3 regions of the Pantoea stewartii genome follow, and region 3 is predicted to be linked to each of the others. Evidence: predicted binding sites of a transcription regulator. Region 3 holds the regulator's gene; each other region holds the start of a gene.
The links. Region 3 encodes LexA, which represses DNA repair genes until DNA is damaged. Its sites were predicted from a motif close to TNCTGTATGTACATACAGNA; they were not measured.
Positions count from the first base shown of each region.

Region 1: a site for LexA is predicted at 1,507-1,526, ahead of dinG (ATP-dependent DNA helicase DinG). Genes of this name have one in related genera too.
Region 2: a site for LexA is predicted at 2,291-2,310, ahead of dinB (DNA polymerase IV). Genes of this name have one in related genera too.

Region 1 covers NZ_CP049115.1:4,191,904-4,196,122, forward strand. The annotation lists gene G5574_RS19815 (MerR family transcriptional regulator) at 1-128, opposite strand, end outside; gene G5574_RS19820 (helix-turn-helix domain-containing protein) at 276-839, shown strand; gene G5574_RS19825 (GNAT family N-acetyltransferase) at 836-1,354, shown strand; gene dinG (ATP-dependent DNA helicase DinG) at 1,552-3,714, shown strand; gene ybiB (DNA-binding protein YbiB) at 3,742-4,219, shown strand, end outside.
Region 2 covers NZ_CP049115.1:3,803,204-3,807,422, reverse strand. The annotation lists gene dinB (DNA polymerase IV) at 1,224-2,279, opposite strand; gene dpaA (peptidoglycan meso-diaminopimelic acid protein amidase) at 2,526-3,266, shown strand; gene G5574_RS17865 (class II glutamine amidotransferase) at 3,231-4,004, opposite strand; gene lpcA (D-sedoheptulose 7-phosphate isomerase) at 4,058-4,219, opposite strand, start outside.
Region 3 covers NZ_CP049115.1:3,114,275-3,118,493, forward strand. The annotation lists gene plsB (glycerol-3-phosphate 1-O-acyltransferase PlsB) at 1-689, opposite strand, end outside; gene G5574_RS14755 (diacylglycerol kinase) at 818-1,186, shown strand; gene lexA (transcriptional repressor LexA) at 1,293-1,907, shown strand; gene dinF (MATE family efflux transporter DinF) at 2,017-3,339, shown strand; gene G5574_RS14770 (CsbD family protein) at 3,511-3,723, shown strand; gene zur (zinc uptake transcriptional repressor Zur) at 3,795-4,219, opposite strand, start outside.

The DNA.
Region 1 (4,219 bases), 1.1 Mb from region 3:
TCGAACTGTCGATGACCGCCTTCAGTACGTTGTGGTTTCAATAATCCATAACGTCGTTGCCAGGCGCGTAAGGTAACCGGATTTATGCCACAGCGCTCGGCGACGTCGCCGATACTGTATAATGTCATATTTACCTCTTTCACTGACCTGAATGAAACCACCATAGCGAAGCCTGTTAAGTTGTACAACCAATTTTTAAATGTACAACTTGACGGCTGCGCTTAAATGGTGTCCTATCTCAATTGTGAGAATTAAATTTCATAATAGAGATAAAAATGGCTGCTGATAATACTGAACAACGCCTCGCGGCTCGCCTGGCAGAACTGCGCATAAAACAGGGCTGGTCACTGGATGAGTTATCCACCGCAACAGGCATTAGCCGGGCAACATTATCGCGTATTGAGCGCGCTGAAACCAGTCCAACGGCTGCTCTCCTGAACCGCTTATGCGTCGCTTACAGTTTAACAATGTCACGCCTGTTGAGCGAAGTTGAAGAAGGTAACGATCTGCTGATTACGCGCGATCGCCAACCGGTCTGGCAGGACGAAGCCAGCGGTTTTATTCGCCGTAACGTATCGCCGCCTGCGGCCACCTTCCGATGTGAGCTTATTGAGGGAACGCTGCGACCGGGTGCCCGTATTGATTACAATGCGCCGCCCGTGCAGGGCATGGAGCAGCATATCTGGCTGCGACAAGGGCAACTGACGGTAACGATGGGCGCGCAGAGCTGGACACTCGGTCCGGGCGACAGCCTGCGTTTCCATCTTACGGGCGCATCCGGCTTTCAGGCGCATCTGACTGAAGGTGCGCGTTACCTGCTGGTGGTATGTAAACCATGACACTCTATGAATCACTCAGTGCCGGTGCGGCGCACCAGGCGTTAAGCGAGCTGGTCGAGGTTTTACAGGCCTGTGTCGCCGACGGGGCCAGCGTCGGGTTTATCGAGCCCGATGACCGGGCGGCCATTCATCAGTTCTGGCAACGTCAGCTTGCCGGACTGGAACAGGGCCAAAGTGAGCTGCTGGTCGCCCGTCAGCATGGCGCGGTTGTCGCGACGGTTATGCTGAACGCGAGCGCAATGCCGAATGGCCGACACCGGGCCGAGATCAGTAAATTATTAGTGCATCCCCGCGCGCGGCGGCAGGGCATTGCACGCCAGTTAATGCAGCAGGCAGAGCAGCGGGCACGCCAGCAGGGGAAACGCTTACTGGTGCTGGACACGCGGCGTGGCGATGTCGCCAGCGAGCTTTACCTGGCGCTGAACTGGCAGGTGGCCGGATTTATTCCTCTCTATGCGGAATCCATTCACGGTGAGATGGACGCGACCACGGTGATGTTTAAGCTGCTGACGTAGCGGATGTGCTGCGAGAGTGCGCCGGGTCAACGGGATCGGCAATCAAACATGCACTGCGCCGCGCGGTTTGTCCGGTGCTCAGCCCGCCCGCCTCGTCACTCGTTTCTGAAGCGGGCACGAAAAAACAGACCTGAAAGCTGACGACACCGCAATACTGTGTAAAAATACAGGCCAATGAGTAACACGGTAATCTGAACATGGCCCTGACAGCAGCAATAAAAAGCCAGATAGCACAGTGGTACAAAGCGCTGCAGCAACAGGTGCCCGATTTTATTCCTCGCCCGGCCCAGCGTCAGATGATTGCTGAGGTGGCAAAATGCCTGTCGGGTGATGACGGTCGTCACCTGGCCGTGGAAGCGCCCACGGGTGTGGGCAAAACCCTTTCTTATCTGATCCCCGGTATCGCCGTCAGCCGTGCCGAAGAGAAACGGCTGGTGATCAGCACGGCCAACGTAGCCTTGCAGGATCAAATCTTCAGCAAAGACTTGCCGTTGCTGAAAAAAATCATTCCGGATTTAACCTTTACGGCGGCCTTTGGGCGGGGACGTTACGTCTGCCCGCGTAACCTGGCTGCGCTGGTGGCGGATGATCATCAGCAGGCTGATTTGCTGTTCTACCTGGATGATGACGCGGTCAGCAGCACCAAAGACGAGCAGATCCTGTGCGGACGGCTGCAAAAGTCACTCGATCGCCATCAGTGGGATGGCCTGCGCGATCACAGCGATGAAAACGTCAGCGACAGCCTGTGGCAGCGCCTGTCGACGGATAAAGCCAGTTGTCTGGGCGTGCATTGTCGCTGGTATCGGGAGTGTCCGTTTTTTATCGCGCGACGTGAAATCGAGCAGGTCGATGTGGTGGTCGCCAACCACGCGCTGGTGATGGCGGCAATGGAAAATGAATCGGTATTGCCGCCCGCCAAAAACCTGATGCTGGTGGTGGATGAAGGCCACCATCTGCCCGACGTGGCGCGGGATGCGCTGGAGATGAGCGCGGATATTACGCCGGGCTGGACCAGCCTGCAGCTCGATCTGTTTGTCAAACTGGTCGAGGCGATAATGAGCCAGATGCGGCCCAAATCGCCGCCTCCGCTGGCCAGTTCTGAACGCCTGAAAGCGCACTGTGATGAACTGCGCGAGTTACTGACCGTGATAAGCGATGCATTAAGCCCGCTGTTACCCGCGCATAATCAGCCCGGCGAGTTTCGCTTTGTACTGGGCGCGTTGCCTGAGGATGTGCTGGCGCTGTGCGCGCGTCTGTTTAAGCTGAGCGATGCGCTGCGCGGGCTGGCGGAGGGACTGATCAACGCGCTGAGTGAACAAACCGGCAGCGTTGATCTGGTCCGTCTGCATCGCAATTTATTGCAGCTTAACCGCCACTTTGGCTGGTTTGAATCGGTCAGCAAACTGTGGCGGCTGGCCGCGATGGAGAAAGCCTCTGGCGCACCCGTCTCCAAATGGATTACCCGCGAGCTGCGTGAGGGGCAGGCACATCTCTTGTTTCACTGCGCAGGCATTCGCGTCTGCGATCAACTGGAAAAAATGTTGTGGCGAAAGATCCCGCATGTGGTGGTGACCTCTGCGACGCTGCGCTCATTAAACAGTTTTACCCGCCTGCAGGAGATGTCCGGGCTGAATGAAAAGGCCGGGGACCGCTTCGTGGCGCTGGACTCGCCGTTCAGCCACGTCGACCAGGGTAAGCTCGTTATCCCGCAGATGCGCTACGAGCCGCTGATGGCGAATGAAGCAGCCCATATCGCCGAGATGGCGGCCTTTTTTCGCCAGCAAATGCAGACCGATAAACACAAAGGCATTCTGGTCCTCTTTGCCAGCGGTCGGGCCATGCAGCAATTTGTCGAGGCGTTGCCCGAGTTGCGCCTGATGATGCTGGTGCAGGGCGATCAACCGCGTAGCCGGCTGATCGCCCTGCACCGTAAGCGGATAGAACAGGGCGAAACCAGCATTCTGATTGGTTTGCAGTCCTTTGCCGAGGGGCTGGATTTAAAAGGCGAGCTGCTCAGCCAGGTGCACATTCATAAAATCGCTTTCCCGCCCATAGACAGTCCGGTAATTTTAACCGAGGGAGAGTGGCTAAAAAGTCTCAAACGCTATCCGTTTGAAGTGCAAAGCCTGCCCAGCGCCTCCTTTACGTTAATTCAGCAGGTCGGGCGCTTAATTCGCAGCCACCAGTGCTATGGCGAAATCGTGATTTACGATCGCCGTCTGCTGAGCAAAGCTTACGGTGCCCGGCTGTTAGCCGCGTTGCCCGTGTTCGCCATTGAACAACCGGTGACGCCTGAGCCTGAAGCCCTGAAGGCCCGATCCAAACCTGGCGCGCGCCAACCGCGTGCGACGCGGCGTTAAGTCGGTACCACTGAACGGAAACGAGTGATGGAACTGAATAAAATTATCAAAGAAGTCGGGCGTGGTAAGAACCATGCACGTGATATTGATTTCGACAGTGCCGTTGCACTTTACGGCGCTATGCTGGACGGCAGCGTACCGGATCTTGAAATGGGCAGTATTTTAATTGCCCTGCGTATCAAGGGCGAGGGCGAGGCGGAGATGCGCGGATTTTATCAGGCGATGCAGGCGCGTATGCTGCGCCTGCAGGCACCCGCAGGCCGTCCGATGCCCGTGGTCATTCCCAGCTATAACGGTGCGCGTCGTCAGGGCAATCTGACGCCCCTGCTGGCGCTGGTGCTGAACCGGCTGGGTTTGCCGGTGCTGGTTCACGGCGTCAGCGACGATGCGACGCGCATAACCAGCGAAGCGGTGTTTGCGGCGCTGGGCATCATGCCGGTCACCACTGCAGAGCAGGCGCAGACGTTGCTCGACAAGGGCGAACTGGTGTTTATCACCATCGATC
Region 2 (4,219 bases), 690 kb from region 3:
ATCCCTCATCCGCTCAGCGGGTGGGAAGGCCGCCCAACTCCCCCGCTTTGAGATTTGCGCCCGCTCAGGCGTTTTTATTGCTTTGGATACCGATAATGAGTTGCAGTGATGCTTGCGCGAGCAGGCGTTGAGAAGGTTTGAGTCGCTGACAGCTTATGAAACACTGAGAGGGTTTCGCTCGCCAGACGGCCTGGAGTTTCAGCCAGGCCGGTGCGGGCGACCGACAAGGGGCCGCCAGCCGCCGCGGCCCCTTGACCCCGGGCTCCCGTCCTGCCCGCCCGCCGCTGCGCGGTGCCTTCGCTCCTTCAGGATTTCTGCGGACCGCCAGGACGCGCCATCCATGGCGCGGCCCGGCTCTCGCCGACGTCCTGTCGGCTCATCCGGAAATCCCTCATCCGCTCAGCGGGTGGGAAGGCCGCCCCAAACCCCCGCTTCACTATCTCTGTGTTAAAGCCACTTCCGGTGTCGCTGTAGGTGACCGGAAAGTCCTACAGTCTGCTGGTTTTGAATCAATGCCTGTTTATAAAAACTTTTTTGAATCCCACTGTACACATTCACTACAGACAACACCCGCTTTTAAAAGAAACCAGGACTGACAGGCGGGGGTTTTGCTGCCGGCATCCGGCGCGCTGAGGAGGGAACGGAGGCCAGGACGGAGCGGCAGGGATGCCGCGCAGAGGACGGCTGCGCCAGGGACGGCGCATCCGGACGGTCCGTCAGGCCGCAGTGAGTGACGAAGGAACAGCGACGGCTGACGGCCGCCGGGATTGTTAAGGGGCTGGCGCGAGCCCCTTAACCCGGCCGCCTGCACGGACTGGCTGAAACTGCCATCGCCTGGCGGGCGGAAAACTCCCGGTGTACGACCGTAATCACCTCCGCCCCTTGGACAAACAGACAAATCCTCAGACAACACCACATCAGTAACACGATCACACAGGCAGGGGTTTCCTGGCGGCATCCGGCGCGCTAAAGAAAGAGCGGCCGCCGGGATTTTTAAGGGGCTGGCGTAAGCCCCTTAACCCGGCCGCCTGCACGGACAGGCTGAAACTGCTATCGCCTGGCGGGCGGAAAACTCCCGGTGTACGACCGTAATCCCCCCCGCCCCTTGGGCAAACAGACAAATCCTCAGACAACACCACATCAGTAACACGATCCCACAGGCAGAGGTTTCATGGAGCCGGAGCACAACCGTAATCCCCCCACTCAACACGAAAGCGCCCCCTCTATAATCCCAGCAGCAACTGTCTCTCCAGCTGCGGATCCACCAGCGTCACATGCAGCCCCACCAGCCGGACGCCACGTCCGGCGCGGCGCTCGTCCCAGGTCTTACGGGCCACGGCAATCATGTCCTCTTTATTGAGCACGGGCCAGACATGTTCCTGAGTGGTCTGCTGGAAATCACTAAACTTCAGCTTCACGCCCTGGCGCGCAATGTGCTTATCGGGTCGAATCTGCGTCAGGCGACGATCAAGCTCGGCATAGAGGTAATCAATAATTTCCAGACAGCGCTCCCAACTGTCGATATCGTCAGCCAGCGTCCGCTCCACACCCAGCGATTTCCGTTCGCGTTCAACCACCACGCCCCGTTCGTCAATGCCGTGACTGCGCTCCCATAACACTCTGCCGAACTTGCCAAAACGCTTAAGCAGCAGCGCCAAATCGGCTTTTTGCACGTCCGCGCAGGTGTGCAGACCCAGCTCTTCGAGCTTTTTTGCTGAAACTTTTCCTACACCGGGAATTTTTGCCAGCGGTAAGGCCAGCAAGAAATCGGACATCTGGGCCGGTGTAATCACATACTGACCATCAGGCTTGTTTAAATCGGAGGCGATCTTGGCAAGGAATTTTATGGGCGCGATGCCCGCAGAGGCGGTGAGCTGCGTTTCGCGAAAAATGGTGGCGCGGATGTCCTGCGCGATAAGCGTGGCCGATCCCTGACAGTGCTGGCTGTCGGTGACATCCAGATAGGCTTCGTCCAGTGAGAGTGGCTCAATGAGCGAGGTATAACGCGAAAAGATGGCGCGGATCTGACTGGAGGCTTCTTTATAGACGTCATACCGTCCGGGCAGTAGACGCAGATGCGGACAAAGCTTTAAGGCCATACCGGTCGGCATCGCGCTGCGTACGCCATATTTGCGGGCCGGATAATTAGCGGTACTGATAACGCCACGTCGATCGCGGCTGCCGCCGATGGCCATGGGAATATCGCGTAATGAGGGATCGTCACGCATTTCCACCGCCGCAAAAAAGCAGTCCATATCAACATGAATGATCTTACGCATCGCCCCTCCAGTACTGGATAAGTATACAGTTCGGAAAGGCTTGTGCAATATTTCTTGCAATAACAAACAAAGTTTACAAATTTTTGGCGTCATTCCGCCAAAGAAATAGACATTTTGCGCCGTGCTGTATTGCTAAAAAAACAGACAATGTTTAATGTTGCGCTGCGGTAGCGGAAAGTTCCGATAATGCAAACAGAGGCGCACATAACGCGCCATTGTTCTTCTTCACTTCAAGGTATACACAGCATGGGCAAAATCGCACTTCTGTTTGCGATGCTTTTACTGCCAGCCCTCAGCATGGCAATGACTCCCGAGCCGGTTCAGCAACTGGCCCCTGTGAGTAAAGAGTTAAAGAAACAGCTAATCGGCACGCCGGTTTATATTCAGATCTTTAAGGAAGAGCGGACACTTGAGCTGTACGGCAAGATTGGTAACGAATACCGCTTGCTGGATACTTACCGCATCTGCAATTTTTCGGGCGGTCTGGGTCCAAAACGCCGTGAAGGCGATTTTAAAAGCCCGGAAGGTTTCTACAGCGTAAAACTGAATCAGCTTAAACCGGACAGCCGTTTCTATCGCGCGATTAATATTGGCTTTCCGAATCAATACGACCGTGACCAGGGCTACAGCGGCAACTACCTGATGATTCACGGCGACTGTAAGTCAATTGGCTGCTACGCCATGACCAATGCCTATATGGATCAGATTTTCACGTATGTGAACGCGGCATTGCGTAATGGTCAGCAGGAAGTGAACATTGCAATTTATCCGTTCCGCATGACGGACAGCAACATGCAGCGCCATCGTTATTCGACCTACGCGGATTTCTGGAAGCAGCTTCAGCCGGGTTATGTCTACTTTGCGAAGTACCATCAACCGCCGACAGTCAATGTCGCCAGCGGCAGATATGTGATGAACAGCAGCCCGGTCATCACCCAACCCGAAGCGGCATCACAGTCGTTCCTGGCGCTCTCCAAGGTAAAATAAGGCCCACTCGCCTGGCACGATCCGGTGCCAGGTTTCATTCCCCGTCAGCGGCTGTGTGGCAATGACCGTGACCACGTCGTTCGCCCCGGTATGTTTCTGGAAATCAATTTCCACATCCTGATCGAGCAACTGCGCCCGGCCAAAAGGGGCACGGCGGGTGATCCAGAACAGATTGGTCGAGCAGAAGGCCATCAGATAGCGCCCGTCCGACAGCAACATGTTGAACACGCCCTTTTGCCGCAGCTCGCTCGCCAGCTCGCCGATGTAGCGGAAGACCGCAGGCCAGTTTCCCGGCGTGCGCGGATAGCGCGTGGCCAGCTTATGCAGAATCCAGCAAAAGGCCTTTTCGCTGTCGGTTTCGCCTACCGGCCGAAACGTGCCGGTTTCCAGTTGCCGGTAACCTTTCAGTTGTCCGTTGTGGGCATAGGTCCAGTTACGTCCCCATAACTCCCGGGTAAACGGGTGCGTATTTTCCAGCGAAACCGGGCCGCGATTCGCCTGGCGAATGTGCGCCACGACGGAATGGGATTTGATGGGATATTCCTGCACCAGGCGCGCAATGGGGGAATTAAAACTCGGCAAGGGATCTTTAAAGGTGCGGCACCCTTTATCTTCATAAAACGTAATGCCCCAGCCGTCTTTATGCGGCCCTGTTCCGCCGCCGCGCTGCACCAGTCCGGTGAAACTAAAACAAATATCGGTGGGAACGTTAGCGCTCATCCCGAGCAATTCGCACATAGCAACCGCCTTAGAGTAAAAGCCTCCTGTCGCTCAGGAGGCGACACACGCTGTTACCTGACCATCTCTTTTTCAATTAGCAGCATCAGGATATGAATCACTTTGATGTGGATCTCCTGAATACGGTCAGCATAGCCGAAATGGGGCACACGAATTTCAATGTCCGCGCTGCCGGCCATTTTACCGCCGTCTTTACCGGTCAGCGTGATCACTTT
Region 3 (4,219 bases):
TTTTCAATCGCCTTCGACTGCAACAGGCGATTGAATAAATCCTGGCGAGCCGGCAGGCGCGGTCCCACCGCAGCCAGGCGCTGACGGGCAAAATGGATGCGCGCTACGCGAGCCAGCTTCTGCGCAATCGACTTGTCGGTACCGTGTTCGGTCGCCATACGACGCAGGGAGACCGTGGGCGAAAAACGCACAAAACTGTCGCGGCCATGCCAGAGAACGGCAAAGAATTTTTGAATGCCGTTAAGGAGCCGCAAATGAGGCGGATGATCGTCGCCCTGGACTTCCCGACCCGGCGCACGGCCAAACATGACTGAAACCGGTAACATCTGAACATCAAGTTCAGGGTTGCTGCGGTGCAGATCAAGATATTCGTGGAAGATTTTGACCGATTCAAGGCTGGGCACAAAATAGGGGAACACACGCGGACCGTCATTAATAAAGACATGACGCGGCAACAGGGCGCCGTCTATCTCCAGCGGAATAAGCGGATCAGGCAGATCGTGCCGGATGCACTGCGCGCGTAAAGTCAGGAGATCGGCCTTTGAATCATAAGGCAGGACATACATAATAGGCCGGGTAGGATCCAGCCCATGTTCGGACACGGGATCAGCCGGAATGGCCTTACTCTTTACCAGAAATGAAAGGGGTAAGTTCAGCAATTTATAGAAAATTTTACGCCAACCTGACATAGACAACATGAAGCCTCTTGTTAGCAAAGCGGCGCAAGCATATCAGAACGCGCAGCAAAAATCTGTGACAGCGACAATTGTGCGCTGCCCGGTATTGACGTCAATCCTTTGAAAAGAGTTCCTTTATCATGACAAATAATGTCACCGGCATTACCCGGATTGTGAAAGCGGCTGGCTACTCATGGCAAGGTCTTCGCGCCGCCTGGCAGCATGAAGCTGCCTTCCGCCAGGAAGCCGTAATTTCACTGGCGGCAATTATCCTGGCCTGCTGGCTGGATGTCGATACTATTTCGCGCATCCTGATGATTGGCGCGGTCATGCTGGTGATGATTGTTGAAGTTCTGAACAGCGCCATCGAAGCGGTGGTGGACCGCACAGGGCAGGAACGTCACCCTCTTGCCGGCCGTGCCAAAGATATGGGATCGGCCGCTGTTTTGCTGGCAATAGTACTGGCCCTGTTCGTTTGGGGAACGCTACTTTGGTCGCATTTGCGATAAGCATTCCATCTCCCGTCAAATTACTGATTTTGGCCTGACTTTTGGTTTCCATTTCACCAATACCTGTATATACTCACAGCGACTGTATAAACAACCAGGGGGCGGGATGAAAGCATTAACCAGCAGGCAGCAACAGGTCTACGACTTGATTCGCGACCACATTAATCAAACGGGCATGCCGCCTACGCGTGCAGAAATTGCTGCGCAACTGGGCTTCCGCTCACCTAACGCGGCAGAAGAGCATCTGAAAGCGCTGTCGCGTAAAGGCGTGATTGAAATCGTCTCTGGTGCGTCCCGCGGTATCCGTTTGTTAATGGAAGAAGAACCTTCAGATGGCCTGCCACTCATTGGGCGCGTTGCGGCGGGTGAGCCGTTGCTGGCCCAGGAACATATCGAAACCCACTACAAAGTGGATCCAGACATGTTCAAGCCCTCTGCCGATTTCCTGCTGCGCGTTAGCGGCATGTCAATGAAAGACATTGGCATCATGGATGGTGATTTGCTGGCCGTGCATAAAACGCAGGAAGTGCGTAATGGTCAGGTGGTGGTAGCGCGCATTGACGACGAAGTCACTGTGAAGCGCTGGAAAAAACAGGGATCAGTGGTGCATCTGTTACCTGAAAATACGGATTTTGAGCCTATCATTGTCGATACACGTGCGCAGTCGCTGACGGTTGAAGGTCTGGCGGTTGGCATCGTACGTAACGGTGAGTGGTTGTAACTCTTCTTAAGGTTGGCTCTTTACGTCAACCTTGACGTTACCCAGTCTGCCCCTGTTTTGCCGCTGTGGGTTCATCTGTAACACCAGCGGCGCATTGCACGGACGTTACATGCGCTTCCTGACAGCTACCGATAAAAAACTGTGGCGGCTGGCGCTGCCCATGATCCTGTCAAATATCACCGTTCCTCTGCTCGGCTTAGTCGATACAGCCGTTATTGGCCATCTCGACAGCCCGGTTTATCTGGGCGGCGTTGCGGTCGGGACGACCGTTACCAGTTTCATCTTCATGCTGCTGCTTTTTCTGCGGATGAGTACGACAGGCCTGACGGCTCAGGCGTTTGGCGCGGGCGATAAAACGGCGCTGGCGCGCGCATTGGCACAGCCCCTGATCATTGCCTTACTGGCCGGCAGCCTGTTTATTGCCCTGCGTCATCCTGTTACGGCATTAGCAACCCGCTTTATCGGCGGAGAGGCCGCCGTGCTTAAGCAGGCTGCGCTGTTTATCCATATTCGCTGGCTCAGTGCGCCCGCCATGCTGGCTAACCTGGTGATTCTGGGCTGGCTGCTGGGCGTACAGTATGCCAGAGCGCCGGTCATCCTGCTGGTGGTGGGCAACGTTATCAATATTCTGCTGGACCTCTGGCTGGTGCTGGGGCTGCACTGGGGCGTAGCCGGGGCTGCAGCCGCGACGGCTATCGCGGAATATGCGACGTTGCTGGTCGGGGCACTTATGGTCTGGCGCGTGCTGGCGCTGCGCGGCATCACGCTGCACAGTCTGGTCCATAGCTGGCGTGGCGATATCCACCGCCTGCTTCGCCTGAATCGCGATATCCTGCTGCGTACCTTACTGTTACAGCTTTGCTTTGCCTCTCTGACCGTGCTGGGAACGCGTATCGGACCTGATGTGGTGGCGGTAAATGCCATCCTGCTGATGTTCATGACGTTTACCGCCTATGCGCTGGATGGCTTTGCTTACGCCGTCGAAGCCTTTGCTGGTGAGGCACACGGCGCAAAAGACGGCAGCAGGTTGCAACTGGTATGGATTGCTGCCTGCCGTCAGGCCCTGTCAGTCGCGCTGTTTTTCTCCCTGGTCTATGCTGTTTGTGGCTATCAGATCGTGGCTCTCCTGACATCGATTCCCGCACTTCAACAGGCGGCTGACCGTTTTCTGCCGTGGCAGGTTGTCATGCCGCTGGTTGGCGTCTGGTGCTATCTGCTGGATGGCATGTTTATTGGTGCGACGCGCGGAAGAGAAATGCGCAACAGTATGGCGATTGCCGCACTGGGCTATTTCCTGACGCTGTTAACCGTGCCTTTTATCGGTAATCACGGTTTATGGCTGGCGATAGCCGTTTTTCTGGCGCTTCGCGGCCTGTCACTTTGGCTGGTCTGGCGCAGGCACTGGCGCAATGGCACCTGGTTTAGCGCCTGAGCAACTTGCCTGAAATATGACGCAGGATACATAAAATTTTCATTTTTTCCGGCAAAACTGAAATTAGCTACTACAATTATCTTTGAATGGCGCTATTAAACAGCGCTTTATATCGTAATTTTTCCTGATGGCAAAATAAAACGAAATCGAAGGATGACGTGGAGGTCTGCAATGAATAAAGACGAAGCGAGTGGAAACTGGAAACAGTTCAAAGGAAAAATGAAAGAGAAATGGGGCAAGCTGACCGATGATGACATGCAAGTCATTGAAGGTAAACGCGATCAGCTGGTCGGCAAAATTCAGGAACGTTACGGCTACGCGAAAGATCAGGCGGAGAAAGAAGTAACGGACTGGGAAGGTCACAACAAGGATTACCGCTGGTAATCACGTTATTCAGGGATGCTCCTACCCGGGCCGGTACGCTCATGCCGGCCAGACCGCACAAGGATGTGCAATTAACTTCGTTTACTGCGTTTCTTCCCGTCAGCCTGATGGTCATGATCACAATGTTCATGCTGTTCACAGGCTTCAACTTCCGCACAGTTTTCACATAACCCGTGCGCCTCTATCACGCTATGCCGTAGGACAAAGCTTGCCTCCTGCGCCAGCGATGCGATGATTTTTTCTGCGCCCTGCGCCTGCTTTTCCGTGACCACTGCACAGCGATCGCAGACCAGCATCACCGATGTATGGGCGGGTGCGTCGAAATGGTGACACATCACATAGCTGTTATTGGACTCGACGCGGTGGATAAAACCCTGCTCAAGAAGAAAATCCAGCGCACGGTAGACGGTAGGAGGCTTGGCCTGGGGCTCACTGACACGCAACTGATCAAGCAGGTCATAAGCACTGATCGATCCTGGCTGTCCGGCCATCAACC